3 regions of the Variovorax glucosi genome follow, and region 3 is predicted to be linked to each of the others. Evidence: predicted binding sites of a transcription regulator. Region 3 holds the regulator's gene; each other region holds the start of a gene.
What was found. Region 3 encodes LexA, which represses DNA repair genes until DNA is damaged. Its sites were predicted from a motif close to ACTGTATNNNNATACAGT; they were not measured.
Positions count from the first base shown of each region.

Region 1: the regulator LexA is predicted to act here: its motif matches at 7,460-7,477, upstream of ACSFA3_RS13780 (PA0069 family radical SAM protein).
Region 2: the regulator LexA is predicted to act here: its motif matches at 4,629-4,646, upstream of ACSFA3_RS05315 (DNA topoisomerase IV subunit B).

Region 1 is NZ_JBPJZE010000002.1:1,185,006-1,194,981, forward strand. It holds gene treS (maltose alpha-D-glucosyltransferase) at 1-3,226, opposite strand, end outside; gene ACSFA3_RS13770 (alpha-1,4-glucan--maltose-1-phosphate maltosyltransferase) at 3,253-5,298, opposite strand; gene glgB (1,4-alpha-glucan branching protein GlgB) at 5,408-7,306, opposite strand; gene ACSFA3_RS13780 (PA0069 family radical SAM protein) at 7,482-8,576, shown strand; gene ACSFA3_RS13785 (hypothetical protein) at 8,674-9,162, shown strand; gene ACSFA3_RS13790 (gluconokinase) at 9,202-9,747, shown strand; gene ACSFA3_RS13795 (hypothetical protein) at 9,857-9,976, shown strand, end outside.
Region 2 is NZ_JBPJZE010000001.1:1,118,228-1,128,203, forward strand. It holds gene parC (DNA topoisomerase IV subunit A) at 1-1,611, opposite strand, end outside; gene ACSFA3_RS05310 (lytic transglycosylase domain-containing protein) at 1,643-2,509, opposite strand; gene ACSFA3_RS05315 (DNA topoisomerase IV subunit B) at 2,595-4,598, opposite strand; gene ACSFA3_RS05320 (MFS transporter) at 4,763-5,998, shown strand; gene ACSFA3_RS05325 (hypothetical protein) at 6,024-6,164, shown strand; gene ACSFA3_RS05330 (class I SAM-dependent methyltransferase) at 6,164-6,721, shown strand; gene dapA (4-hydroxy-tetrahydrodipicolinate synthase) at 6,718-7,641, shown strand; gene bamC (outer membrane protein assembly factor BamC) at 7,756-8,853, shown strand; gene ACSFA3_RS05345 (MBL fold metallo-hydrolase) at 8,869-9,645, shown strand; gene rlmB (23S rRNA (guanosine(2251)-2'-O)-methyltransferase RlmB) at 9,674-9,976, opposite strand, start outside.
Region 3 is NZ_JBPJZE010000001.1:393,432-403,407, reverse strand. It holds gene ACSFA3_RS01970 (DUF2868 domain-containing protein) at 1-841, opposite strand, end outside; gene ACSFA3_RS01965 (hypothetical protein) at 990-1,169, opposite strand; gene ACSFA3_RS01960 (ABC transporter ATP-binding protein) at 1,182-2,867, opposite strand; gene ACSFA3_RS01955 (D-2-hydroxyacid dehydrogenase family protein) at 3,037-4,044, opposite strand; gene ACSFA3_RS01950 (hypothetical protein) at 4,115-4,513, opposite strand; gene lexA (transcriptional repressor LexA) at 4,626-5,300, opposite strand; gene ACSFA3_RS01940 (asparaginase) at 5,373-6,374, shown strand; gene adk (adenylate kinase) at 6,379-7,035, opposite strand; gene kdsB (3-deoxy-manno-octulosonate cytidylyltransferase) at 7,154-7,945, opposite strand; gene ACSFA3_RS01925 (Trm112 family protein) at 7,946-8,128, opposite strand; gene lpxK (tetraacyldisaccharide 4'-kinase) at 8,109-9,119, opposite strand; gene ACSFA3_RS01915 (ExbD/TolR family protein) at 9,127-9,591, opposite strand; gene ACSFA3_RS01910 (MotA/TolQ/ExbB proton channel family protein) at 9,629-9,976, opposite strand, start outside.

The DNA.
Region 1 (9,976 bases), on a different contig from region 3:
CGAACAGCGCGAGCAGGCGCTCCGAAGCTTCCGCCGTCTGTGCAGAGCCGCCCGTCGCCATGCGCGCTTCGTAGGCGTCGAGGAAGGCGCCGCGCGCCTTGACCTCCCAGTCGCGCGCCGCTGGTTCGAGCTTGGCCAGCTCGTCGGCGTTGTGCACGACCTTGCGCAACGCCGACCAGCGCGCGTAATTGAGCGACCGCACCATGCCGGCCACGTCGCGCAGCGCCGAACTGCGCTCCCGACGTTCTTCGAAGGTCCGTGCGGGCTCGCCTTCGAAGTCGATGATCAGGAAGTCGTTGCGCGACACCAGCACCTGGCCCAGGTGGTAGTCGCCGTGGTAGCGCGTCTTCAGTCCGTCCTGACCCTCGAGCGGGAAAGCCGCAACCCGCGCACGCACCTGAGCAGATCGGGCGAGCAGGCGCTTGGCTTCTTCCTGCACTTCCGGCGTGAGTTCGGGAAGGCGTTCGGCCAGCAGATCCAGCGTGTGTCCGGCTTCGTCGGCGGCACGGTCGCGCCAGCGGACGATGTCTTCCGCAACGATCGGCTCCGGATCGAACGCCGCATCGCCCGTCACCTTAGACAGCGCCAGATGCAGCTCGGCCGTGCGCTCGCCCAGCGTGTGCATGAGCGCGAGAAAGCCGCCGTGAACGTCGATCGGTTGCTGCGTGGCTTCGACCGTGCGAATACCTTCGAGGTAGCGCGACAGGTAATCGAGCGTGTAGTCCCAGCCGTCGCCCTGGTTCGGAACATAGGCCTGGACCAGTGCCAGCGTGGTGTTCGTGCCGTCGTTCGAGATGTGCTCAAGTGCACCGGCGACCGGCACGCAGTTCGGATACTTCGCCACTTCCGTCAGGAAGCGGCCGACCTCCAGTTCCGGGTTGATGCCGGTGCGAACGCGACGGTAGCCCTTCAAAAACAACTTCTCGCCGAGCATCACCACCGTGTTGCTGCTCGCGCCGCTCGGTTGCGTGACCGGAAGCGAATCCAGATCGCCGCCGACCAGACCCGCGAAAGCGGCTGTCGGCCTGAACAGCAGGCGGCCGTGCGCTGTCGGCAGCTCGGTACGCAGACCGATGGCCTCGATCATCGCGCGGCAGAAGGTCTCGTCGTAGAACGCATCGGCCATCACGCCGACATTGGCCTGCTGGCGCACCTTGGCAACCGCACCGGGGGACATCGTGCGGATCAGTTCCTCGTCGGTTTCCTCCCAGGCGAGGGCAAGCGGCACGAAATACGACACCGGATCGTCCGGCCCTTCGAGCACGATGTGCGGCAGCATCCAGCTGCGCTGTCCTGCCTCCCACACCACGTAATCCTCGAGCCTGGCACGCGCGATCGGCGTACCCTTAGACGCATACCAGCGCTGGGTCTCGATGTGGCGCGGCAGCGTTTCCGTCTCGAACTGCTGACGCATGCGGTCGGCCATGCCGATACGCCACGGCATCACGCGGTCGCGGAAGAAGCTGGTCCAGCCGTCGAACAGCACCAGCACCGGGCGGTCCTGCAACGGGATGCCTTCGGGGCGGCGCTCCTGCGTCTCGATTTCCGACGAAAGCCGGAACCAGTAGAAGCCGTGCGACGGCATCGTCAGCAGATAAGGCAGCTCGCCGACCGGCGGGAATTCCGTCTTGCCGAGCATCTCGACAGGCACTCGACCCTTGTACGACGACAGGTCGAGTTCAACCGGCTGCGCCGAGCCGGAAAGATTGAACACCGACAGGATCAGGTCGCCGTCGTGCTCGCTGATGTACGCAAGCACCTTGCGGTTGGCAGGCTTCAGGAAACGACGACGGCCGCGACCGAAGGCACGGCTGGTCTTGCGCACCGCGAGCATCCGCTTGGTCCAGTTCAGCAGCGAACTCGATTCGCGCGACTGCGTCTCGACGTTCAGTGCCTCGTAGCCGTACATCGCGTCCATGATCGGCTGCAGGTACAGGCTTTGCGGATCGGCGCGCGAAAAGCCGGCGTTGCGGTCGGGGCTCCACTGCATTGGCGTACGCACGCCATTGCGGTCGCCGACGAACACGTTGTCGCCCATGCCGATCTCGTCGCCGTAGTAAATGATCGGCGAACCGGGCATCGACAGCAGCATGCTGTTCATCAGCTTGATGCGGTCCGGGTCGTTTTCCATCAGCGGCGCGAGACGCCGGCGGATGCCCAGGTTGATGCGCGCACGCGGGTCGGCGGCATACATGCGGTACATGTAGTCGCGCTCCTTGCTGGTCACCATCTCGAGCGTCAGCTCGTCGTGGTTGCGCAGGAAGATCGCCCATTGGCAACCGTCCGGAATCTCGGGTGTCTGCTGCAGGATCTCGATGATCGGGTCGCGGTCTTCCTGCGCGATGGCCATGTACATGCGCGGCATCAGCGGGAAGTGATAAGCCATGTGGCATTCGTCGCCGTTGCCGAAATACTCTCGCACGTCTTCCGGCCACATGTTGGCCTCGGCCAGCAGGAACCGGTTCTTGTATTCGGCGTCGATGGCTGCGCGCAATTGCTTGATGACGACGTGCGTCTCGGGCAGGTTCTCGTTGCTGGTGCCGTCGCGCTCGATGAGGTAGGGAATCGCGTCCAGACGGAAGCCGTCGACGCCCATGTCGAGCCAGAAGCGCATCGTCTTCAGGATGGCTTCCATCACCGCCGGATTGTCGAAATTCAGGTCGGGCTGATGGCTGAAGAAGCGGTGCCAGAAGTACTGCTTCGCGACCGGGTCCCAGGTCCAGTTCGACGTCTCGGTGTCGGTGAAGATGATCCGCGTGCCCTGGTAGATCTGGTCGGTGTCACTCCAGACATAGAAATTGCGTTCTGGCGAACCGGGCGGAGCCTTGCGTGCCGCCTTGAACCACGGATGCTGGTCCGACGTGTGGTTGATGACCAGCTCGGTGATCACGCGCAGCCCGCGGTCATGCGCGGCTTCGAGCATCTCCTTGAAATCGGCGATCGTCCCGTACTGCGGATTGACGTCTTCGTACTCGGAAATGTCGTAGCCGTCATCGCGCAACGGCGACGGATAGAACGGCATCAGCCAGATGGTGTTGACGCCCAGGTCCTTGACGTAATCCAGCTTCGCCGTCACGCCCTTGAAGTCGCCGACGCCGTCGTTGTTGGTGTCGAAGAACGCCTTGACGTTGAGCTGGTAGATGACGGCGTCGCGGTACCACTGCGGGTCGTCGCTGGTGTCGATCTCGGGGGTTTCCAGCGTCAGTGCGGGCAGGGGTGCATTCATGGCTTCGGTATCTTTGAACGAGAAGGTCACTGGAAGGAATCGAAGTCGTGCTCGTCGCGAACGCGACGGCGAACGACGAACACATGGGCGGAAGCCTGCTGCGGATCGAGACGAACGTAGTGCCAGTCGCCTTGCCACAGATAGCGTTCGTCTGAAAGCAAGTCGTGGACCTGGAACGGCTGACCGGGCTCGACGCCGATCGATGCCGGCTCCAGGCCGATCCATCCATCCTGCGCGTTCTGTGGATCGAGATTGACCACCGTCACGATCACGTTGCGGCCGTCTTCCGACGCCTTCGCATAGGCGATCAACTGGTCGTTCTCGACGGCGAGAAAGCGAAGACTTGAATTCGACTGCAGCGCGACGTTGGCCTTGCGGATCGCATTCAGCCGGGTGATCAACGGGGCCAGGCTGTCCGCGCTGTCGTGGTCCCAGGTGCGGAGCTGGTACTTCTCGGAGTCGAGATATTCCTCGCTACCCGGACCGCGCGGCTTGTATTCGAGCAGCTCGTAGGCCGGGCCGTAGATGCCGTAGCTGGCTGCCAATGTCGTGGCCAGTACCAGACGAAGCCGGAACATCGCGGCCTCGCCGCTCTGCAGCTGCGCGTGCAGGATGTCGGGCGTGTTGGGCCAGACGTTGGGACGGAAGTAGTCGATGCCCGGGCTCTGGATCAGCTCGGTGAAATACGCTTCGAGTTCCGCTTTCGTGTTGCGCCAGGTGAAGTAGGTGTACGACTGCGAATAGCCGACCTTCGCGAGCCGGTGCATGACCTTCGGACGTGTGAACGCTTCGGCCAGGAAGATGATTTCAGGATGTTCGCGCTTGATCTCGCCGATCACCCATTCCCAGAAAGGGAAAGCCTTGGTGTGCGGATTGTCGACGCGAAACACCGTGACGCCTTCGCCGATCCAGTGGTCGAACACGCTCTTGAGTTCTGCCCACAGACCGCGCCAGTCGTCGCATTCGAAGTTGAACGGGTAGATGTCCTGGTACTTCTTCGGCGGGTTCTCGGCGTACTGCACGCTGCCGTCCGGACGCCAGCGGAACCAGCCCGGATGTTCCTTGACATACGGGTGGTCGGGCGCGCACTGGAACGCGATGTCGAGTGCGATGTCGAGACCGGCTTCCTTCGCCTTGCCGACGAGGCTGCGGAAATCTTCAGCCGTGCCGAGTTCGGGAAGGATCGACTTGTGGCCGCCTTCGTCCGAGCCGATGGCCCACGGGCTGCCGACATCGCCGTCTTCGGTGACGAGGGCGTTGTTCTTCCCCTTGCGCTGGATGCGACCGACCGGATGGATCGGCGGAAAGTACAGCACGTCGAACCCCATCGCGGCGATGGCCGGAATCCGTGCTTCCACATCGCGCAACGTCCCGTGCACGCCGGGCTCGGTGCCTGCGGAACGCGGGAACAATTCGTACCAGCTGCTGAAGCGCGCCTTCCGGCGATCGGCGACCAGCGGCATCGCGACCGGATAGTGTGCCTCGAAACGTCGGTCCGGGTATAGCGAAGCCAGTGCATCGAGTTCGCCGTCGAGCGCGGTCGCCTTGATGCTGATCGCTTCGATGTCCGGGTCCTGCGCGATGCGGTCGAGTTCGTCCGCGAGCTGCAGCAGCGTCTGCTGGTCCGCACCTTGTGCACGGGAGGCCGCGCCGGCGATTTCGAGCGAGCCGACCTGCGCGGCGATGCGGATGTCTTCGTCGTCGATGCGGCGCGTCAGTTCATGGCGCCAGGAAGCGAAAGAGTCGACCCAGGCCACGACCGTGTAAAGGTAACGCCCCGGCACTGGCGGTACGAAAGACGCTTCCCAGATGTCGTTGTTCAGCAGAACCATCGGCACTTCGTTGAAGGCGGTCTCGCCTTCCGGACGCCATTGCAGAACGACGCGCAAAGCGTCGTGGCCGTCTGCAAAGCAATGCGCCGTCACGTCGAAGCGTTCGCCCGCGACACGCTTTATCGCGAAGCGACCCCCATCGACGTTGGGCAGCACCGCATCGACAACCGCACGAATGCGGCCGTCGAACCCGACCTGAAGATCTGCGCTCGTCGTCGCGGGCGTATTCGTACCGGTCATCTTTTTCGCTGCGGTCTTGGTCGAAGCTTTGGCCTTGCCTTTTGCTTCGGTGTCGGATTTGGTGCGTTCGGTCTTGGGCATGTTGGTATCTTGGACGTGGCGTTCAGGTTCAAGGAGCGTCGGGTGCGTGCTTCAGGATGAGCGTGGACAGCGGCGGCAGCGTGAGGGCGAGCGATTGCGGGCGACCATGCGACCAGTTGTCGGTCGTCGCAACCTGGCCCATGTTCCCCCAGCCGGCACCGCCGAAATCGGCCGAGTCGCTGTTCAGGATCTCGCGCCAGATTCCGGCTTCCGGCACGCCCAACATGTAGCCCGTGTGCGGTTGAGGCGTCAGGTTGCAGACCACCAGTACCGGAGCGCCGCCGTCCAGCGGCTTGCGCAGGAAAGCGATCACGCTGGCGCCGGCATCGTCGGTGCTGATCCATTCGAAGCCGCGCGGCGAGAAGTCGACTTCATACAACGCCGGTTCCGCGCGGTAAACATGATTCAGCGAGCGCACGAAACGCTGGAGGCCGACGTGTTCGGGTTTGTCGAGCGACCACCATTCGAGTTCGCCGTCATGCGTCCATTCGCGGCGCTGCCCGAATTCGCAACCCATGAACAGCAGTTTCTTGCCAGGATGGCCCCACATCAGGCCGAACAGCGCACGCAGGTTCGCAAACTGCTGCCATTCGTCGCCCGGCATCTTGTTGATCATCGAGCCCTTGCCGTGCACGACTTCATCGTGCGAAATCGGCAGGACGAAGTTCTCGTCGAACGCATAGACGAGCGAGAAGGTGAGCTGCCCCTGATGATGGCTTCGATAGAGCGGATCGTTGGCGAAGTACGACAGCGTGTCGTGCATCCAGCCCATGTTCCATTTCATTCCGAAGCCCAGGCCGCCCATGTCGGCCGGTCGCGACACCATCGGCCAGGCCGTCGACTCTTCAGCGATGGAGACGGTGTCCGGATGCGCGCGATAGACGGCGCGGTTGAGGTCCTGCAGGAATTCGATCGCCTCCAGGTTCTCGCGCCCGCCGTTCACGTTGGGAATCCATTCACCGTCCTTGCGCGCGTAATCGAGATACAGCATCGATGCGACAGCATCCACACGCAGGCCGTCGAGGTGGTACTTGTCGAGCCAGAACAGACCCGACGAGATCAGGAAACTCCGGACTTCGTTGCGGCCATAGTTGAAGATCGCAGAGTTCCACTCCGGATGGAAACCCTGGCGCGGATCGGCATGTTCGAACAGATGCGTTCCGTCGAAATAACCAAGCCCATGCTCGTCGGTCGGGAAGTGCGACGGCACCCAATCCAGGAGCACGCCGATGCCCTTCCGGTGCATGTGATCGACGAACGCCATGAAATCCTGCGGGGTGCCGTAGCGCCAGGTTGGCGCGAAATAGCCAGTGGTCTGGTAGCCCCAGGACCCATAGAACGGGTGCTCGGTGACGGGCATCAACTCGACATGGGTGAAGCCCATGTGCAGCACGTAGGCGGAAAGGCGCTCCGCAAGTTCATGCCATCCGATCATCTGGCCGTCCTGCCGCTGCCATGAGCCAGGATGGACCTCATAGATCGACATCGGTGCGCCGAGTGCGTTCTTCGCACCGCGCTTCGACATCCAGTCGGCGTCGTTCCAGGTGTACTCCAACGACCAGACACGCGATCCGGTGGCCGGAGCGGCTTCGGAGAAAAAGGCGAACGGATCCGCCTTGTCGACAACGTAGCCGTTCTGTTGCGAAAAGATCCGGTACTTGTAGACCGCGCCGCGCGTTGCTTCGGACGCAAAACCTTCCCAAATCCCGCTGCCGTCGTCACGCGCTTTCAACCGCAGCGTGTTCTCGTCCCAGCCGTTCCAGTCGGCGACGACCGACACGGCCGCGGCGTTCGGTGCCCAGACGGCGAATGAAGCGCCTCCCTCCGGCTGAAGTTGACAACCCATGGCGCGATGCAACTCTGCATTCGTACCCTCGCGGAAAAGCCAGATGTCCTGTTCGTTCAGACGGTGGTTATCGATTTGCACGTTGAGAAATCCTCCTGAGAAACATTTAAGCCTATCTGCGCAATAGGTAACACCCCTCAAAGCTTTTTGCCCTGTCGGACAGACGCTTGGATTGCGAATCGCTTGCAAATCGCTTGCGAGGTGCAGTGAAGTAACGGTTGCGAGATCCTGGATACTGTATAAAAATACAGTGATCATGACGAATTTCATCGTGCCTCTCCAAGCCGTCAAGGGTCGCGGTGCGGCCACGCGCATCGCCCACCGTTTCGAAGTCGACGTGCGCGACGCGTTCGACGACGGCTGGAACTCTCCAGGACAGCAGGAAGAGGACATGATCGACTCAACGGCGCCGAAGACCGAAGTGCGCTTCGAGGATGTGAAATCGGTGCTCACCCGCAACGATTCGCCCGACATACCTTTCGACTGCTCGCTCAACCCGTACCGCGGCTGCGAACACGGTTGCATCTACTGCTTCGCGCGGCCGACGCACAGCTATCTCGGCATGTCGCCGGGGCTCGACTTCGAAACCAAGCTGATAGCCAAGCGCAACATCGTCGAAGTGCTGCGCGCCGAGCTCGGCCGCAAGGCGTACCGCCCAAGCCAGATCGCGCTCGGCACCGCCACGGATTGCTATCAGCCGATCGAGCGCGACCTGCGCCTGACGCGCTCGGTGGTCGAACTGCTGAGCGAAACCCGCCATCCTTTTGGCATCGTCACCAAATCCAGCGCCGTCGAACGCGATCTCGACCTGATCGCACCGATGGCCGCAGACCGGCTTGCCGCCGTGTACATCACCGTCACGACGCTCGATGGCGATCTCTCCCGCAAGCTGGAGCCGCGCGCCGCTGCGCCGCATCGCCGGCTGCGCACCATTCGCGCGCTGGCCGAAGCGGGCGTGCCGGTCGGCGTTTGCGTTGCGCCGCAGATTCCGTTCATCACCGACGACATGGAGCAGGTGCTCGAGGCCGCGTGGGAGGCCGGTGCGCGCAGCGCTTTCTACACGGTGATACGTCTTCCGTGGGAGGTGGCGCCGCTGTTCAGGGAGTGGCTCGATGTGCACTACCCGCAGCGCGCCGCACGGGTCATGGCACGCATCCAGGAGATGCGCGGCGGCAAGGATTACGACGCCGATTTCGCTACGCGCATGAAGGGCAGCGGACTGTGGGCCGATCTGATCCGTCAGCGCTTCGAGAAGGCGACGAACCGCATCGGTTTCAACCGGCAGCGCTTAAAGCTCGACCTGGAAGCATTCCGGCCACCGGGCGGCGCAGGGCAGGGAAATCTCTTCTGAATGACTGCGCGGCCGGATTTAGGCACTTTCCGAACAGCGCCGGTTGCGATGCTGACTAACGTCGAAGGCTCATCATCTAACTACCAGGGCCTTCATCATGATCATTTCCAAACCAGCCAGCACCGCTGTTTCATCGACGCCAGACGCAAGCAGGAAAGCGCCTCACGCCGAGCTGCAGGAAAAGCCTTCGTTTTCTCGTCCCAAACCGGCTGTCGATGGCGCTTCGGTTTCCAAGATCTACAACCTGAACAATCCGACGCATGTTCAGATGAAATTGAAGAACGAGCAGTTGGCGAGAGAGACCGGACCCAGCCTGCGTGCACTCAAGGACCTTTCTTCGAAACATGGCAACTGCAGTCTTCATATCAAGACGGGAAGCCACGACGCCGTGCTGCTGATGGGCACGTCTGCACATCACACATTGAGATTCGACGCCGCGGGCAAAAATACCGTGACGATCAAGAACGGAGAATTCACCAGCTTCACCGGAAAAGTGAGCCCGGTGGCATTGAACACCGCTCTATCGCATGCAGTCGCTGCGCTGAGAGCGCCTGGAGCAGAAAAGCTGTTGCGCAGTAACGGTTAAGAGCTCGCGCGCTTCAGGATTCATAAGAAAATCCAGCGCATGCAACAGCAAATCCTGATCCCCGAAGCCGACACGCGCGCGCATTTCTGGCTGGTGGTGATGGGCGTTTCCGGCTGCGGCAAGTCGAGCCTCGGCGCCGCGCTGGCGTCGTCGCTCGGTCTGCCGCTCATCGAAGGCGACGACTTCCATCCGGAAGCCAACGTCGAAAAGATGAGCGCCGGCATACCGCTGACCGATGCGGATCGCATCGGCTGGCTCGATACGCTTGGCCATACGCTTGCAGAAGCGCAGCACGGCGCCGTTCTGACCTGCTCAGCCCTGAAGCGCGATTACAGGGAACGGCTTCGTGCGTGCGCACCGAAACTTCAATTCGTGTTCATGTCGCTGGAGCGCGAAGAGGCCGAACGACGGGTCGCCGCGCGGGCCTCGGAGCACATGTTTCCTCCGAGCCTGGTCGCAAACCAGTTCGCGACGCTCGAGTCGCCGGTGGGCGAACGCCGCGTACTCGAAGTGCAGGCCACGACGCCGTTACCCGAACTGGTGACCGAGGTCGGTGAGTGGCTCGCGGACTTCAAGCCGATCTGAATCGTCAACGTCTTGAGAAGCAACGTTGGTTTGGGCAGCGTGAGAACTGTGCCAGTCGGATGTCGATCAGCTTGAGAACTTCCAATTTCCAACCTGCAAAGCAAGCATCATGATCACGTCTACAGCGCGCACAGCGCTCATCTCTTCACAGCGTGACGCAGCCTTGACTGTGCCGCTGGCCCCACTTCGCAAGAACCTTTCATTTTTCCGTCCTGATCCAGTCGCCGAT
Region 2 (9,976 bases), 720 kb from region 3:
CTTGACTTCGGCGACGGCGCGCTTCTCGGTCTGGATCAGCGTGCGGCGCGGATCTTCGAAAGACTTCGCATCGGCCTCGATCTCCTTGATCAGCAGGCGACGCAGCAACGCCGGACTGCCGAGGATGTCGTCGAGCTTCTTCTGGTCTTCACGCAGGCTCTTGAGCTCCTGTTCGATCTTGATGGCTTCCAGCCGCGCGAGCTGGCGCAGCCGGATGTCGAGGATGTCCTCGGCCTGCCGTTCGCTGAGCGAAAAGCGCGCGATCAGCGCTGTCTTCGGCTCATCCGCCGCGCGGATGATCGCGATCACCTCGTCGATGTTCAGCAGGACGATCTGCCGCCCTTCGAGGATGTGGATGCGGTCCAGCACCTTGCCCAGGCGGTGCCGCGAACGCTTCTCGACTGTCTGCTCGCGGAACGCGATCCACTCGTTGAGCATCTTGCGCAGCGATTTCTGCGTCGGCTTGCCGTCGATGCCGACCATCGTCATGTTGATCGACGACGAGGTTTCCAGCGAGGTTTGCGCCAGCAGCGTGGTGATGAACTCTTCCTGGCTGATGCGCGAAGTCTTGGGTTCGAACACCAGCCGTACGGCCGCGTCCTTGCTCGACTCGTCTCGCACGGCATCCAGAACCGACAGAACGGCGGCTTTCACCTGCGTCTGGTCGGCGCTGAGCGCCTTCTTGCCGGTCTTGATCTTCGGATTGGTCAGTTCCTCGATTTCTTCAAGCACCTTCTGGGTGCTGACGCCCGGCGGCAGTTCGTTGACGACAAGTTGCCACTGTCCGCGCGCAAGCTCCTCGATCTTCCAGCGCGCACGCACCTTGAGCGAACCGCGACCGGTGCGGTAGGCCTCGGCGATATCGGCTGCGCTGCTGATGATCTGCGCGCCGCCCGGATAGTCGGGGCCGGGCACGATCTGCAGCAGTTCCTCGTCGCTGAGCTTGCCGTCCTTCTTGATCAGCGCAACGCAGGCGTCGGCGATCTCGCGTAGGTTGTGGCTCGGAATTTCGGTCGCCAGGCCCACCGCGATGCCGCTCGCGCCGTTGAGCAGCACGAACGGCAGGCGTGCGGGCAGCAGGCGCGGCTCGATGGTGCTGCCGTCGTAGTTGGGTATGAAGTCGACCGTGCCCTCGTCGATTTCATCGAGCAGCAGGCTGGTGATGCGTGCCAGACGAGCTTCGGTGTAGCGCATGGCCGCGGCGCCGTCGCCGTCGCGGCTGCCGAAATTGCCCTGGCCGTCGACCAGCGGATAGCGCTGCGAGAAATCCTGCGCCATGCGCACCAGCGCGTCGTAGGCGGCCTGGTCGCTGTGCGGATGGAAGCGGCCGAGCACGTCGCCGACCACGCGCGCGCTTTTCACCGGCTTGGCGCCGACCGTGCCGTTGGTGCCGCCGAAGCCGAGCCCCATGCGCGACATCGAATAGAGAATGCGCCGCTGCACCGGTTTCTGGCCGTCGCTCACGTCGGGCAGCGCACGGCCCTTGACGACGCTGAGCGCGTATTCGAGGTAGGCGGTCTGGGCGTAGTCGGCCAGCGTGAGCGTCGTGCCGCCGCCTCCGTCGTGGCCGTCGTCGGCGGGCAGGAGGTCGAGCGGGGGTTGGGAATCCATCGTCAATCGTTCTCGGAAAAAATCGGGTTGCTTATTCAGTAATCGCCGGTGGCACCGGTGGCAGGGCCGAAGTAGAGGCGGGCCTATCGGGCATGTACGGCGAAGTCGGTAGCACAGGAATCTGCAATTGCTGCCCGGACGGCATGTTGCCGCGGCCGATCGCGCCGCCCATCTCCATGCGGACGCGTCCCGGCGACTTGCCGCCGACGGCGGCGCGGCCCGATCCGCCCGATCCACTTGTAGCGCCCGGCTTCAGGTACGCATAGAGCTGCAGCACGGTCTGGACGTAGTTCTGCGTTTCGCGATAGTTCGGGATCCTGTTGCCCGCACGCTGCACCGCGCCTTCGCCCGCGTTGTACGCCGCGAGCGCCAGTTCGATCTGGCCTGGGAACATCGCGATCAGGTCGCGCAGGTAGCGCGAGCCGGCGGCAATGTTGATGCGCGGATCGAACAGCTTGTCCTCGATGGTCGTCCGCTTGTCCGCGGCAACGCCATAACGCTGCGCGGTCGCGGGCATCAATTGCATCAGGCCGACCGCTCCCTTTGGAGAGACGGCCTGCGCGTTGAAGCCGGATTCGGTCGCGACCAGCGCCTGCAGCAGTTCGTAGTCGATATCGTGCTTGCTCGACGCGGCCTGCAACGCGGATTTGGCTGTCTTGTAGCTGGGCGAAGCCTCGAACAACGCCAGCAGCGTTTGCGATGCATGCGGAACCTTGCCGCCGAGCAGAGGCGAACCGATGCCCTTCGCCGTGTCGAAACTCTGTCCGCCGCGAAAGAAGATCCTGTATCGCTCGTCCAGCTTCTCTGCGGCGAAATGCGCGGTGCCGCTGCTGTCGACGTAGCCGTAGATGTCGGCGGCCTGCACCGCCTGATGCGACACCAGCAGCGCGACGCACATCGACAGCGGCGCGAGCCAGCGCGCCAGCGATTTGCGAACGATCTCGTGCCTTTTCATATGTCGGTGAATGGATTGCGTGAATCGGTCAGACGTCGATCTCGACGTCGTCGGCGCGCAACTCCATGAGTTCGCGCCGTGCGGCCGCTTCGCCCTTGCCCATCAGCTTCGTGATTTCACCCTGTGTAGCCGTGAAATCCAGACGGCCCAACTGGACCTGCATCAGGCGACGCGTGTCCGGATTGAGCGTGGTTTCCCACAATTGTTCCGCGCTCATCTCGCCCAGACCCTTGAAGCGGCTGATGCTCCAGGCGCCCTCCTTGACACCGTCCTTGCGCAGCTTGTCGAGCGTGGCGACCAGTTCGCCTTCGTCGAGTGCATACACCTTCGAGGCCGGTTTCTTGCCGCGCGCCGGGGCGTCGATGCGGTAGAGCGGCGGCTTTGCGACGTAGACGTGGCCGGTGTCGATCAATTTCGGGAAGTGGCGGAAGAACAGCGTCAGCAGCAGCACCTGGATATGCGAGCCGTCGACATCGGCGTCGGAGAGGATGCAGACCTTGCCGTAGCGCAGGCCGCTCATGTCTGGCGCGTCGTTCGGGCCGTGCGGATCGACGCCGATGGCGACCGAGATGTCGTGGATTTCGGTGTTGGCGAAAAGGCGGTCGCGCTCGACTTCCCACGTATTCAGAACCTTGCCGCGCAACGGCAGCACCGCCTGGCATTCCTTGTCGCGGCCCATCTTGGCGCTGCCTCCGGCCGAATCGCCCTCGACCAAAAACACTTCGTTGTGACCGATGTCCTTGCTTTCGCAGTCGGTCAGCTTGCCCGGCAGCACGGCCACGCCGGAGCCCTTCCGCTTCTCGACCTTCTGGCCGGCGCGCTGGCGGGTTTGTGCCGCCTTGATCGCCAGTTCGGCCAGCTTCTTGCCGTAATCGACATGCTGATTGAGCCAGAGTTCGAGCGCCGGCCGAACGAAGCTCGACACCAGCCGCACTGCATCGCGCGAATTCAGCCGTTCCTTGATCTGCCCCTGGAACTGCGGGTCCAGCACCTTGGCGCTCAACACATATGAAGCGCGCGCAAACACGTCTTCCGGCAGCAGCTTGACGCCCTTCGGCAGCAGCGAGTGGAATTCGATGAAGCTCTTGACCGCCGTGAACAGGCCGTCGCGCAACCCGCTGTCGTGCGTGCCGCCGGCACTGGTCGGAATCAGGTTGACATAGCTCTCGCGCACCGGCTGTCCGTCTTCGGTGAATGCGACGCACCAGTCGGCGCCCTCGCCCACGGCGAAGTTCTCGGCATTCCTGTCGGCATGGCCGGCGCCTTCGAAGAGCGGAATCACAGGCTCGCCATGCAGCGTCTGCATCAGGTAATCGCGCAGGCCGCCCTTGTAGAGCCACTGCTGCGTGTCCTTGGTCTTTTCGTTGACCAGCGTTACGGTCACGCCGGGCATCAGCACCGCTTTACTGCGCAGAAGATGGGTCAGCTCGGCCATCGGCAGCGCGGCGGATTCGAAATACTTCGGGTCGGGCCAGGCGCGAACGGTGGTGCCGAGCTTGCGTTCGCCGGCTTCCAGCGCGCGAATCACCAGCGGCTCGATCACGTCGCCGGCCGAAAACGCCAGCTTCGCCACAGAACCTTCGCGGTGCGAAGTCACTTCGAGTCGGGTCGACAGCGCATTCGTCACGCTGACGCCGACGCCGTGCAACCCGCCCGAAAAGCTGTACGCGCCGCCAGAGCCCTTGTCGAACTTGCCGCCCGCATGCAGCCGCGTGAAGACCAGCTCGACGACCGGCGCTTTTTCTTCCGGATGCATGCCGAACGGAATGCCGCGGCCGTCGTCCTCGATGCTGACGGAGCTGTCCGCATGCAGCGTGATCCTGATCTTCTTGCCGTGCCCGGCAAGCGCTTCGTCGGCCGCGTTGTCGAGCACTTCCTGAATGATGTGCAGCGGGTTGTCGGTGCGGGTGTACATGCCCGGTCGCTGCTTGACGGGTTCGAGACCCTTCAGGACGCGAATCGAACCTTCCGAATATGCCGGCGCAGAGGAAGGTGCAGGAACTGTGGAGGATGTCTTGGGAGGGGTCGCCATGGGGCGGATTGTAGTGAGCGTCGAAAAACCACTGGATGCTCATACAGTTCACACATGGTTTTCCCGGAGCCGATGCGCCCGGAGCATCGCCGCTCTCCTCAAATATCAACAATGGTTGTCGCCGAAGCGCCGCCCGGCAATGCCCGATTGGCTACATTCGGTGGATGTCCTCCACACTGCCCTCGCCGACCCGGCCTACGCTGTCCATCAAGCAGGTACTGCTGTGCGGCGCCATGATCGTCACGCTGTCCATGGGCATCCGGCACGGGTTCGGTTTGTGGCTGCAACCGATCACGCAGGAGCAGGGCTGGACGCGGCAGACCTTCTCCTTCGCCATCGCGATCCAGAACCTCTCCTGGGGCGTGATCGGCGTTTTTGCCGGCATGCTGGCCGACCGGCTCGGCGCCTTTCGCGTCCTGTTGATCGGCACAGCGCTCTATGCGGCCGGACTCGCCGGCATGGCGCTTTCGCCGACGCCGCTGCTGTTCGCGCTGACGGCCGGCGTGCTGATCGGCGCCGCGCAGGCCGGCACGACCTACGCGGTGATCTACGGCGTGATCGGGCGGAACATCCCGGCGGAGAGGCGCTCCTGGGCGATGGGCGTGGCCGCGGCGGCCGGCTCTTTCGGTCAGTTCCTCATGGTGCCGATCGAAGGCCAGCTGATCGCGCGGCTCGGATGGCATACGGCGCTGCTCGTACTGGCCGCGGCCGTACTGCTGATCGTTCCGCTTGCGTTCGGCCTGCGCGAGCCGCGCCGCATCACGACCGGCGTGCAGCGTCAGCAAAGCATCGGCCAGGCCGTTGCCGAAGCATTCAGCTACCCGAGCTTCCGGCTGCTGATGGCCGGCTACTTCGTCTGCGGTTTCCAGGTGGTGTTCATCGGCGTGCACATGCCGAGCTATCTCAAGGACAAGGGCCTGTCGCCCGAAGTGGCCAGCTATGCGCTGGCGCTCATCGGCCTTTTCAACGTGTTCGGCACCTATGTGGCAGGCACGCTCGGCCAGCGGCTGGCCAAGCGGAAGATCCTGTCGGCCATCTATTTCGGGCGCGCAATTGCGATCTCGCTGTTCCTGATCGTGCCGATCTCGCCGGTCAGCGTGTATGTGTTCGCCAGCGTGATGGGTTTCCTTTGGCTGTCGACCGTGCCACCGACCAACGCGCTGGTGGCGCAGATCTTCGGCATCGCGCACCTTTCGATGCTCAGCGGATTCATATTCCTGGGCCATCAGGTCGGCTCGTTCCTCGGCGTCTGGCTCGGCGGCTTCCTGTACGACCGCACGGGCAGCTACGACGTGGTCTGGTATCTGTCGATCGCGCTGGGCGTGATGGCAGGGCTGATCAACCTGCCGGTGAAGGAACACGCCATCGTGCGGCCGACGACCTCGCCCGTTTCGGCCTGATTTCGGCATGATTTCGGATCCACCCATGCACCGCGCCGTCCGCGATCAGATCCTGAAGACCGCTGCCGGCGTGGTGGCGGTCGCCGTGCTCGGCGCCGTATTCCTCCTCTACACGCGGCCGGCGTTCATGGTGACCATGATCGACCAGCTCTGGGCCTGTTTCTGATGCTTCCGACGGCGGTGCCTTCGCCGTGGATCGTGCGCTGGTGCGATCTGATCGCGCCGGGTGGCAGCGTGCTGGACGTGGCCTGCGGCAACGGCCGTCATCTGCGCTGGCTGCATGCACGCGGCCATCGCGTGACGGGCGTCGACCGCTCGCCGGAAGCGCTCGCCAGCCTTGCTTCGCTTGCAAAGACGGGCGCCGAGATCGTCGACGCCGACATCGAAGGCGGCCCGTGGCCTTTCGCCGGCCGAACGTTCGATACCGTGGTCGTCACCAATTACCTCTGGCGCCCCCTGCTCGCGGACATCGTCGCTGCCGTCGCTCCGAGCGGCGTACTGCTGTACGAAACGTTTGCCGCCGGCAACGAAACCGTCGGCCGCCCGTCGCGCCCCGAATTCCTGCTGCAACCGGGCGAACTGCTCCGCGCCTGCGAAGGCCTGCACGTGGTCGCCTACGAAAACGGTTTCCTGGAGGGACGGGCGCGTTTCGTCCAGCGCATCGCGGCGGTTCGCGCGTCCGATTCCCTCCCATTTCCCGCCAAACTGAGCCCGGTAGAATGACTACTTTCGTCAACGACAAAGAGACCCCCTTGGAGCAACTGACAGGCAGCATCGTCGCGCTGGTCACGCCGATGCACGAAGACGGCAGCGTCGACTATCCCGCGCTCCGCAAACTGATCGACTGGCACATCGAGGAAGGCACCGATTGCCTGGGCGTGGTCGGTACCACCGGCGAATCGCCGACGGTCGATGTCGAGGAACACGGCGAAATCATCCGTGTCTCGGTCGAACAAGCCAGGGGGCGCGTGCCCGTCATGGCCGGCTGCGGTGCCAACTCCACCCGCGAAGCGATTGCGCTGGCCAGGTTCGCCAAGAGCGTCGGTGCGGATTCGCAACTCCAGGTCGTGCCCTACTACAACAAGCCGACCCAGGAAGGCCAGTACCAGCACTTCAAGGCGATTGCCGAAGCGGTGGGCGACCTTCCGATCGTGCTTTACAACGTGCCGGGCCGCACCGTCGCCGATATGGCGCACGACACCGTGCTGCGTCTGGCCGAAGTGCCCGGCATCATCGGCATCAAGGAAGCGACCGGCAACATCGAGCGCGCCCAGTGGCTGATACGCGATCTGCCGAAGGAATTCGCGGTGTATTCGGGCGACGACCCGACCGCCGTCGCGCTCATGCTGTGCGGCGGTCAGGGCAACATCAGCGTCACCGCCAACGTGGCGCCGCGCAAGATGCACGAGCTGTGCGTGGCAGCGCTGGCCGGCGACGTCGCGACCGCCATGCGCCTCCAGTTCGAACTGATGGCGTTGCACCGCAACCTGTTCATCGAACCCAATCCGATTCCGGTCAAGTGGGCGATGTCCCGCCTGGGCCTGTGCGGCGGCGCCCTGCGCCTGCCGCTCACCACGCTCGCCGAAGGCTATCGTCCCGCTGTCGAAGCAGCGCTTCGGACCACCGGGCTGCTCGCCGACTGAGCTTTTCGACACCGTGCGAGCGATTTGGCAACCTTTTCATGCCAGGTCGACTCACACTGCGCGGCCTCGAGCCGCTGCTAACCGATCGAACCCATTCCACCAAGGAAGACGACGTTGAAGAACCTTTCGCGATTCGCACTGCTGGCCCTTATCGCCAGCCTGACTGCCTGCTCGGTTTTCGAGGGCGACAAGATCGACTACAAGAGCGCCGGCAAGGCCCCGACGCTCGAAGTCCCGCCCGACCTCACGCAGCTCTCGCGCGACAACCGCTACGTGGTTCCCGGCGGTGCCGTGACCGCCAGCGGCTACCAGACCGGCATCACCAACGCCCCCGGAGCGCCGACTGCGGTCGCCGCCGTCGGCGACGTTCGCATGGAACGCGCGGGCAACCAGCGCTGGATCGTCGTCAACCGTCCTGCCGACCAGCTCTGGGATCCGATCCGCGATTTCTGGCAGGAAAGCGGCTTTCTGCTGACCACCGACCAGCGCAATCTCGGCATCATGGAAACCGACTGGGCCGAGAACCGCGCCAAGCTGCCGCAGGACATCATCCGCGGCACGATCGGCAAGCTGCTCGATTCGGTCTATTCGACCGGTGAACTCGACCGCTTCCGCACGCGTCTCGAGCGCACGCCGACCGGCACCGAGATCTACATCAGCCACCGCGGCATGGAAGAGGTCTACACCAGCTCCAGCACCGGCAACCAGAAGGACGGCACCATCTGGCAACCCCGCGCGGCCGACCCCGAACTCGAAGCCGAATTCGCTCGCCGACTGATGGTCAAGCTCGGCGTCACGCAGGAGCAATCGAAGGCGCTGGTCGCCACCGGCGCACCGATGCAGACGGCCCGCGTGGCGACGGTCGGCGGACAGCCGGTAGTCCAGATCGCCGAAGGCTTCGACCGCGCCTGGCGCCGTGTCGGCCTGACGCTGGACCGCACCGGCTTCACCGTCGAAGACCGCGACCGTAGCGCCGGCACGTACTTCGTTCGCTACGTGACGCCCAATCCCGACAAGAAAGAGCCGGGCATCTTCGCGAAGGTCATGAGTTTCGGTAAATCGGCCACTGCCGAGGCGCCGCTCAAGCTCCGCGTCGTGATCAAGAGCACCGGCGAAACCTCCGTCGTGTCGGTCCTGAACCAGGCCGGCGCACCGGAGACTTCAGCGAACGCACAGCGCATCGTCAAGGTGATCGCTGACGACCTGAAGTAAGGACCACGGAGACAAATGCTGCGCTTTCGCAGCCTCGGCAGCGGCAGCACCGGCAATGCCACGCTGGTCGAATCGACCAGCGGCGGCCGTCGCACGCGGCTGCTGGTCGATTGCGGTTTCGGCATCCGGCAGATCGACAAGCGGCTGGCGGCAGCCGGTCTGGTCGCGGGCGATCTCGACGGCATCTTCGTCACGCACGAGCACGGTGACCACATCGGCTGCGTGCATGCGCTTTCGCGTCGCAGCAGGATTCCGGTCTGGATGAGCGAAGGCACGTGGCTCGCGACCGGCGGGCACGATTACGAAGGCCTGCTCAACCTGGCGCGCGACGGCGCGACGATTTCGCTCGGCGACATGTCGGTCGATCCTTTCACCGTGCCGCACGACGCGCGCGAGCCGCTGCAATTGCGCATCACCGACGGTGCGCGCCATCTGGGCGTGCTGACCGATCTGGGCCACGCAACGCCGTATGTGCTGTCGCGGCTGGTCGGGCTCGATGCGCTGCTGCTGGAATCGAATCACGACACCGATCTGCTGGCGGCTTCCGCCTATCCGGGTTTTCTCAAGCTGCGCGTCGGCGGCAACTACGGCCATCTGTCGAATGCAGCGGCAGCGGACATCGCCCGGGCAATTCATCACCCGGGCTTGCGACACGTCGTCGCGGCGCACCTGAGCGAGCAGAACAACCGGCCGGATCTCGTGCGCCGCTCGCTTGCGGACGCGCTGGGCGCCAGCGAGGACGAGATGCTGACCGCCAACGCGGCGGACGGATCGCCCTGGCTCGACGTCTGAGCGAGAACCGCCGGCCCGCCGTCGGAGCTCAGATCGAGCGTTGACGCATCGCCTCGTACAGGCAGACGCCGCTGGCGACCGACACGTTCAGGCTTTCCACCGCACCCGCCATCGGGATGCTGATCAGCTCGTCGCAACTCTTGCGCGTGAGCTGGCGCATGCCGTCGCCCTCGGCGCCGAGCACCAGGGCCAGCGGGCGCTTGAGGTCGGTCTGGTACAGCGTGCCCGGCGCGTCGTCGCTGGTGCCGACGCACCAGATGTCGCGCTCCTTGAGCTCGCCCAGCGTCCGCGACAGATTGGTCACCATCAAATACGGCACCGTTTCGGCCGC
Region 3 (9,976 bases):
CGATCACTCTCGGGACGAGACCGTAGACGGCGATGCAACCGGTCAGCCACAACGCCCAGGTTCGCTGCATCTGCGGCGCCACGACCGCGGTCGCATCCGTGGCCATTACCGCCGCCGCATCGGGCACCGGGAAGCCGAACCACGCCGGCACGCGGCCCAGCGCCTGCACGAAAGCGAGAAAGAACTGCGGATCGAGGATCGTCGTCTCCCAGCCCAGCGTGTAGCGATGGAACGCCAGCGCGAACAGAACGGCGCCGAGCACGACGACGAACGACAGCGCCCAGATCGCATGGCTTGCGATACCGAACGCCCACGGCAGGAGCCTCGCCTGCGTCAGCAGGCGCGTGGTGGCGCGCAGCATCACGGGCGCCTGCCCATGCCGACCGCCTGCGACACGTGCCGTCAGCGTCATCCAGAGCCAGCCGAGCGATACGCGCGGCACTTTCTGGAATCGCGACGGCAGCAACAGTCCGGCGAGCCAGAGCGCCATCGTGATCGCGTGGACGCCGAGCAGGCTCGACAGCGCAGCCACGACGTTGATCCGTCTTTCGGCATTTCCGGTGACGCTGCCCGCCAGCGCCAGGCCGGCTAGAACGATCGTCACCACGATGGCTGCGCCGATCCATGGGGAACCGCTGCGTGCGTGGGAGAGGGTGGTTTGCAGTCCGACGCGGTGGCCAAGCTCCGCGGCTCGCCTAGAGATCTGCGCCTCGCGGCCGGCTAGCGAGGCTGCGGTACGCATGGCGGCTGCATCGTCGAGCGGCCCGTTTTCCTCGATCAGCCTGATGGATTCGGTGATCACCGCATCGGAGAGGGCGGGCGGAGAAGAGGAGGGTTTCAAGCGTGAAATTATGCCGTTGTCAAAACGCGCGACACCGCGCCAAAGGGCACCTGAGAGCGCAAAACCATGCGCACCAACGACAACGGGGCCGCAGTTGCGGCCCCGTGGCGGGATTGAATCCGACGCTTCGCGTGCGCCAGCCGTTCGGTCAGCGCAGGCCGAAGAACGACAGCACTGCGACCACGACGACGACCAGACCGACGATATAGATGATGGAATTCACGCGTTGCTCCTCTTGTGTTGACGATGTGGCTACATTGCTCGCTCGGGCCGAAAGACCCTGTCGGCGGCTGGCGGCGTGTGCTGTAGGACTTGCCTCGTTTTCCATCATTTGGATTTGTCAAACTTCGCCGAGAAAACCCCCGCTCTGGTGGGCCCAAAGGCGCGCATAGAGCCCGTTCTGCGCCATCAGCGTCTTGTGATCGCCTTCTTCGACGATGCGGCCTTCGTCCAGCACGATCAGCCGGTCCATCGCGGCGATGGTCGAAAGCCGATGCGCGATGGCGATCACGGTCTTTCCTTCCATCAGGCGGTAGAGGCTGGCCTGGATCGCGGATTCGACCTCCGAGTCGAGCGCGCTGGTCGCCTCGTCGAGCAACAGGATCGGCGCGTCCTTCAGCATCACCCGTGCGATCGCGATCCGCTGCCGCTGGCCGCCAGACAGCTTCACGCCGCGCTCGCCGACATGCGCCTCGAAGCCGTGCCGGCCCTTCGCATCGCTCAGCGTTCGGATGAAGCCCGAGGCCTCGGCCCGCTCGGCAGCGGCTAGCACCGCGGCTTCGTCGGCATCCGGGCGGCCGTAGCTGATGTTGTCGGCGACCGAGCGGTGCATCAGCGAGGTATCTTGCGTGACCATGCCGATGTGCTTGCGCAGCGAATCCTGCGTGACGCCAGCGATGTCCTGGCCGTCGATCAGGATCTGGCCGCTTTCCAGGTCATGGAAGCGCAGCAGCAGATTGACCATCGTCGACTTGCCCGCGCCGGAGCGACCGACCAGACCGATCTTCTCGCCAGGGCGGACCGTGAAATCGAGATCGTCGATCACGCGGCGGCCGTCTTTGCCGTAGTTGAAGCTCGCATGCGAGAAGCGCACTTCGCCATGCGGCACCTGCAACGCCTTCGCGCCCGGCGCATCGATCACCGTGCGCGGCAGCGACAGCGTCTTCATGCCGTCCTGCACCGTACCGACGTTCTCGAACAGGCTCGTCATCTCCCACATGATCCAGTGCGACATGCCCTGCAGCCGCAGCGCCATGGCCGTCGCCGCGGCCACGGCGCCCACGCCGACCGACCCCTTGGACCAGAGCCACAGAGACATGCCCGCCATGCCGGCGGTCAGGCCCATGCTCAGCGTGTGATTCACGATCTCGAAGGCGCTGACCAAGCGCATCTGCGCATGCCCGGTCGCCTGGAACTCCTTCATGGCATCGCGCGCGAAGCCGGCCTCGCGCTGCGTGTGCGAGAACAGCTTGACGGTCGCGATGTTGGTATAGGCGTCGGTGATGCGCCCGGTCATCAGCGAGCGCGCATCGGCCTGCGACTTGCCGACCTTGCCGAGCCGCGGCACGAAGAACGTCAGCGCACATATATAGAGCAGCAGCCAGATCGCGAAAGGAATCATCAGCCGGGTGTCGAGCACCGCGGCCAGCACGATCATGGTCGAGACGTAGATGCCCATCGCGACCATGACGTCGGCCAGCACGAAGACGGTGTCGCGCACGGCCAGTGCCGTCTGCATCACCTTGGCCGTGATGCGGCCCGCGAATTCGTCCTGGTAGAACGCCATGCTCTGGCCGAGCATCAGCCGGTGGAAATTCCATCGCAGCCGCATCGGCAGGTTGATGGCCAGCGTCTGATGTTTGACGATGGTCTGCAGCGCCACCACCGCGATGCTGGCGACGAGTGCGACGCCGAGCCAGATCAGCGTGGTGCCGCGGTCCTGCCAGAGCTGCGCCGGAACCTGGCCGCCGAGCCAGTCGACGATCCGGCCGAGCATCGCGAAAAGCAGTGCTTCGAAGACGGACATCGCCACCGTGAGCAATGCCATCGCTGCGATGGCACCCCGGAGTCCGCGGGTGCAGGACCAGACGAAGGAAACAAATCCGGAGGGCGGCGGTGAAGGCTCGGCGATCGGGTACGGATGAAGCAGTCTCTCGAAGAAGCGGAACAAGACAGGTAATCTCTAGATGAAGCGTTCAGCGTCGAACCTGAAGCGCGCCCGGGTTCACGATGTTGGTCGGATTTCCCCTGATGAAGCTCACGACGTTGTCGAAGGCCTGGCCGAAATACGATTCGTAGCTTTCCTGCTCTACGTAACCGATGTGCGGGGTGCAGATGCAATTCTCGAGACGGAGCAGGGCGTGACCCTGGAGCGGCGGCTCGCTTTCGAAGACGTCGATCGCCGCCATGCCCGGCTTGCCGCGATTCAGCGCCGCGAGCAGGGCGTCCGGTTCGACGAGTTCGGCTCGCGACGTGTTGACGAACAGCGCGGTCGGCTTCATGCGCGAGAGATCTTCCAGCGTCACGATGCCGCGCGTTTCTTCGTTCAGACGCAGATGAACGGTGACGACGTCGGAAGCCTGGAAAAAGGCCTCGCGACTCGGCGCCACCTGAAAGCCGTCCGATCGCGCCTGTTCGCGGCTGCCTTCGCGTCCCCAGATCACCACCTGCATGCCGAAAGCCTGTCCGTAGCGCGCCACCAGTTGTCCGATACGGCCATAGCCCCAGATGCCCAGCGTCTTGCCCTTCAGTACGGTTCCGAGCCCGAAATTGGGTGGCATCGAACCCGACTTGAGGCCCGACTGCTGCCATGCGCCGTGTTTCAGGTTGCTGATGTACTGCGGCAGCCTGCGCATCGCAGCCATGATCAGCGCCCAAGTGAGCTCTGCTGGTGCGAGCGGCGAGCCGCTGCCTTCCGCAACGGCCACGCCGTGTTCGCTGCAGGCCGTCACGTCGATGTGGCCCGCGACACGACCGGTCTGCGAAATCAGTTTGAGGCGGGGAAGCTTTTCGATCAGCTGACGAGAGATCTGCGTTCTTTCGCGGATCAGCACGATCACGTCGGCGTCCTTGAGGCGGACCGAAAGCTGGCCGATGCCTTTCACGGTGTTGGTGTACACCTTCGCCGCGTAGGCATCGAGCCTGGAAGCACAGCGCAGCTTGCGCACTGCGTCCTGGTAGTCGTCGAGAATCACAATGTTCATGGCGTCCCATTGTGCCTCGTCCCGCCTCATCGCTGCCTTAGCGACAGTTCAGCGACGGCTCAGCGACGGTTCAGTGCAGAACGCGCACTCCGTGTGAGATCTCGGCTGCTTCCAGCGCCGCGAGCCGGTCGAGTTCGGCGCATACGTCGACGAGACGCCCGGACAGGATGACGCGTCCGGTTCTTCGCTGGGTCTGTCCGGCCTGATGGGCGTCGACGGTTCGCACCACGCGCAACGGTCGTGCAGCCGGTCGTCCCGCAGCCGCGACGGCCGCCGGTGCATTCGACTCGTGCGAGACGGTCTCTGCGCTGCCGGTGGCACTGCGCGCCGTGCAGGCCGGACGAACCGAGACATAGCGCAGTCCCGCCGAGCGGTCGGTCGGACCCATGTCCTTTTTCGGCATCCAGCGGCAAGCCAGCGACTGCAGCGGTGCGAGCAGGTCCACGAAAGTAAGCAAAGCGATTCCCATGCGATCTCCAAATCAGAGGTTGAACACAGGCAGGATTGCATTCACAAAGGCTGGGAGAGGGTGATGGCCACACGCCATACGCCCGCCACCTCTCGCAGCGCGTGTGCTCAGGTCACATGAGCATCGTGTTGCGGATCAGACCGACGGCAAGGCCCTCGATCTCGAACGGCTCGCCCGGCTGGACGACGATGGTCGGGTAGTCGGGATTTTCGGCATGCAGCTCGATCACCTGCTCGTTGCGTTGAAGACGCTTCACCGTGACCTCGTCGCCGAGACGTGCGACGACGATCTGGCCATTGCGCGCATCCTTGGTGGACTGCACGGCCAGCAGGTCACCGTCCATGATGCCGATGTCGCGCATCGACATGCCGCGCACCTTGAGGAGATAGTCCGGCTGGTGCTGGAACAGCGTGTTCTCCAGGTAATAGGTCTGCTCGACGTGTTCCTGCGCCAGGATGGGCGAACCGGCAGCCACGCGACCGACGAGCGGCAGGGCGAGCTGCGACATGCCGGGCAGCGAGAGCGAAAACTGGTTGTTGCGCGACTCGTTGAGCGAGCGAAGCGCGTCTCCCTTGAGGCGAATGCCTCGGGATGTGCCGCTCACGAGCTCGATCACGCCCTTGCGTGCCAGGGCTTGAAGATGTTCTTCCGCTGCATTGGCGGACTTGAAACCGAGTTCTGCCGCAATCTCGGCACGCGTCGGTGGCGCGCCGGTGCGGGCGATGGTGCTGCGGATGAGATCGAGAATCTGCTGCTGACGGGCTGTAAGCTTGACGGCGAACTGCATGGGAACTCCTTGCGCTACTGTCTGGATATCCAGTACCTGTATTTTTAACCAGTTTTCTGGAGTTTGCAAGCAATGGACAACAAAAGTGCGCGTCAGCGACGCGTCGTCGTCATCGGCACGGGTGGAACGATCGCCGGACGTGCGTCGAGCGCGCTCGACAACATCGGATACAGCGCGGCAGAAGTCGGAGTGGCCGAACTGGTCGAGGATCTCGCGCCCGACGGTGTCACGCTCCTGACCGAGCAGGTCGCCCAACTCGACAGCAAGGACATGGATTTCGGTGTGTGGCAGTCGCTTGCCGACCGCTGCGCCGAGTGGCTGGCGCTACCGGACATCGACGGCATCGTCGTCACGCACGGCACCGACACGATCGAGGAGACCGCGTACTTCCTGCAACGGGTGCTCGCGCCGGAGAAGCCGGTCGTCCTGACCTGCGCCATGCGTCCCACAACGGCACTGGCGCCGGACGGTCCGCAGAACATGCGCGACGCCGTCTGCATCGCGAGCGGCACTCCGGACCCGTCGGCGTGCGGCGTCTCCGTCGTTTGCGCCGGACGTGTTCACAGTGCGCTAGACGTGCAGAAAGTGCATACCTACCGGCTGGATGCCTTCGATTCGGGCGATGCCGGTCCGATCGGCCACATGGAGGAGGGTGCGCTGCGTCGCGTACGAGAGTGGCCCGGTGGCGACCCGGCGGGCGCAGCGCAATCTCTGGAGCGTGTCCGCGCGCTTCCGGCAGACTGCTGGCCGCGTGTCGAGATCGTCGCCAGCCACGCGGGCGCCACTGGCCGGACGATCGATGCGCTGTGCGCAAACGCGACTGCGGGAGATGCGCTCGACGGACTCGTCATCGCTGCAACCGGCAACGGAAGCATCCATCGAAGCATCGAAGCTGCGGCACTGCGCGCTCGGGAGGCTGGCGTCGCGGTGGTTCGGGCGACGAAGTGCGCGCAGGGACGAATCCTGCCGATCGCTCACGCCACCTTGCGCGACGCGGGCAACCTTTCGCCGGTGAAGGCGCGAATCTCGCTGATGCTGGAATTGATGGGACCGAACGCCCACGCTTCCCGCTGACGGATCAGGCGCTGAGCGCTTCGAGTGCCCGCTTCGTGATCTCGTCGACCGAACCCACGCCGCTGATGGCGCGGTACTTCGGCGCTGCATCCGGCTCGGTCTTGGCCCATGCGGCGTAGTAATCCACCAATGGACGCGTCTGCTGGCTGTAGACATCGAGCCGCTTGCGCACGGTTTCTTCCTTGTCGTCGTCTCGCTGCACCAGCGCTTCGCCGGTCAGGTCGTCGACGCCTTCGGCCTTCGGCGGATTGAATGCGATGTGGTAGATCCGGCCCGACGCCGGATGCGAGCGCCGACCGCTCATGCGCTCGATGATGTCGCTGAACGGCACGTCGATTTCAAGGACGTAATCGAGCTTCACGCCGGCCGCACGCAGCGCGTCGGCCTGTGGCAGCGTGCGCGGGAAGCCGTCGAAAAGGAAGCCGCCGGCGCAGTCCGGCAGCGCGATGCGCTCCTTGACCAGATTGATGATGAGATCGTCGCTCACCAGTGCGCCGGAAGCCATGACGGCTTCGGCCTCAAGGCCCAGGGGAGTGCCCGCCTTGACCGCGGCGCGAAGCATGTCGCCGGTCGAGATCTGTGGGATGGAAAACTTGCGGCAGATGAATGCCGCCTGCGTGCCCTTGCCTGCCCCGGGGGCGCCCAACAAAATCAGTCTCATGGTGTCCTCGCACTTTTCTTGAATTTTTTGTCACGCCTTGGGGTCAATGCGCCGGGCGGAATTGCGTCGAGGATAGCATGCGGTTCCGTGCGAAATTCCCCTTGCGGAAGGTCCGGCGTCAGGTGCGGGACAGCAATTCGCGGACCCTGGCCAGGTCGTCCGGCGTGTCGATGCCGGGACCGGGACGCAGCGGGCTCACATGCACCGCGATCCGGTGTCCGTGCCAGAGCGCACGGAGCTGCTCCAGCGCCTCGGTGCTTTCGATCGGAGCCGGCGGCAACGCAGGAAATTCGCGTACGAAACCGGCTCGATAGCCATAGATGCCGATGTGCCGAAGCGCTTCCGGCAACAGCGGAAGCTGGCGCAGCCCGTCGGCTGAAACGCCGCCGTCGCGCCACCACGGAATCGGCGCTCGACTGAAGTACATCGCGTTGCCGCGCGCGTCGAGCACCGCCTTGACGACATTCGGATTCGCGTAATCCTCCGGCGAATCGATGGCGTGTGCCGCAGTGCTCATGGCGGCATCGTCGTGCGCTGCCAGCATGGCCGCGACGGCGTCGATCAGCGCGGGATCGATCAGCGGTTCGTCGCCCTGCACGTTGACCACGATCGTCGCGTCGTCGAGTCCGAGCAGCGTGCACGCCTCGGCCAGCCGGTCGCTGCCGCTGGCATGGTCGGTGCGGGTCAGCAGCGCCTCGACGCCGTGCGCGCTGCAGGCATCGACAATCCTGAGGTCGTCGGCGGCCACCACCACCCGCGAAGCGCTAGATGCGCTGGCCCGTTGCGCGACGCGCACAATCATCGGCAGGCCGGCGATGTCCGCCAGCGGCTTGTCGGGAAGACGGGTGGAGGCGAGTCGGGCGGGTATGAGGACGACGAATTTCGGGGGCGTCGGCACGACGGCGGTCATTCAGATGCCGAGTTCTTCATCGGAAAGTACGCGGGCCTCGTTCTCTAGCAGCACCGGAATGCCGTCGCGCACCGGATAGGCCAGACGCGCGCTGCGCGAAGCCAGTTCCTGTTTTTCGACGTTCCAGGTGAGCGGCCCCTTGGTGACGGGGCAGACGAGCAATTCAAGCAGCTTGGTGTCCATCGAGCGATGATAACTTTGCATCGAGCGCCTCGAAAAAGCGCGGCTCCGGTTCGAACAGCAACGGTATCGCGAGCGCTTCCGGAAAAGAACGCCACAGCTTGACCGCGTCCTTCTCGGTGCAAAGCACCACCGGCGCGACGCCGTCGACAGCTGGCAATGCCTGCCAGTCGCTGAAATCGTGGTGATCGGGCAGCGCGATGGTCCGGGTCAGCCGCAGTCCCCGGCATCGCAGCATCGAAAAGAAGGCCTCCGGCCGGGCGATCGCTGCGACGGCGACCAGTGGCCGGTTACCAGCAACGCCGAGTCCGTCGAGTGCGACGCGTTCGCCGTTTCGACGCAACGCGTAGTCGGCCAGTGCGCGCGTCGCCGCGAATCCGCCGCCGAATGCAGCGCGGGCGCCGGTGTGCAGCACCAGATCGCAGTGGCGCGGCCAGGGCTCGCGCAGCATGCCGGCCGGCAGCAGCCAGCCGTTTCCGATCCCGCGTTCGTCGAACACGCAGATCTCCACGTCGCGCCGCATGGCGAGATGCTGCAATCCGTCGTCGCTGACGATCAGCTGCACGCCGGGATGCCTCGCCAGCAGCGCGCGTGCGGCCTCGATCCGTCTGCTCGCGACGAACACCGGCGCGCCGGTCGCATGGCGCAGCAGCGCCGGCTCGTCGCCGACGTCGCGCGGATCGCTGTCGGCCAGCACTTCGCGACAGTCATGCGTGCGCCGGCCGTAGCCTCGCGAAACGACGCCGACCGAGAACCCGCGCATCTGCAGGTGACGCACGATGGCGATCACCACCGGCGTCTTTCCGGCGCCGCCCGCGACCACGTTGCCGACCACGACGATCGGAACCGGCACCCGGTCGCTCTTCGACCAGCCGGCGGCATAAAGCCAGCGGCGAACGGCGGTCAGGGCGCGATAGATCTGCGAGAGCGGCCAGAGCAATCGCGCTGTCGTTCCGCGACGCAGCCACGCTTCGGGCAATCCGGAGAACGCCAAGACCGGCCTAGCGCCGCGGCGACGGGTTCGACGGGCTGGCCGACGTCGATGGGGACGTGGACGTGGACGTCGACTGCGTCGCGAAGGTGATCTGCGACAGCCCGGCGCGGCGCGCGGCCTCCATCACGGTGATGACCGACTGGTGCGTGCTGTTGGCATCGGCACTGATGATCACCACGCTGTCCTTGCCGTCGACGGCGGCGCCGAGTGCGGCGGCCACGGCATCGACGCTCCGCTCGGTCACGACTGCCCTGTTCACCACATAGCGGCCGTCGGAAGAGATCGACACGATCACTTCCTTCGGACGGTCGCGCTGCGCATCCACGTCGGCGACCGGCAGGCGCAACTGCATCTCCGTGAACTTGCTGTAGGTTGTCGACAGCATCAGGAAGATGAGCACGACCAGCAGCACGTCGATGAACGGGATCAGGTTGATCTCCGGTTCGTCGCGCGAACCGCGCCGGAAGGACATGCGACCGCGCTTCATTGCATCGCTTTCATCGCTTCCGTCACTTCCGGAGGGCGTTCAGGTGACGGGCGAAGCGCTCGCCGGCCAGCTCGAGATTCAGCAGGTACTCGTCGACCCGGGTGCGGAAATAGCGCCAGAAGATCAACGTGGGAATCGCGACGATCAGGCCGAAGGCCGTGTTGTAGAGCGCGATCGAGATGCCGTGCGCAAGCTGTGCCGGATTGCCGGCGCCGGTTGCGTTTCCCGTGGGTGCTTGCGAACCGAAGATCTCGATCATCCCGATGACGGTGCCCAGAAGGCCCAGAAGCGGCGCTGCGGAGGCGATGGTTGCCAGCGCAGGCAGCCACCGCTCGAGGCGATGCGCCACCGCGCGGCCGGCGCCTTCCAT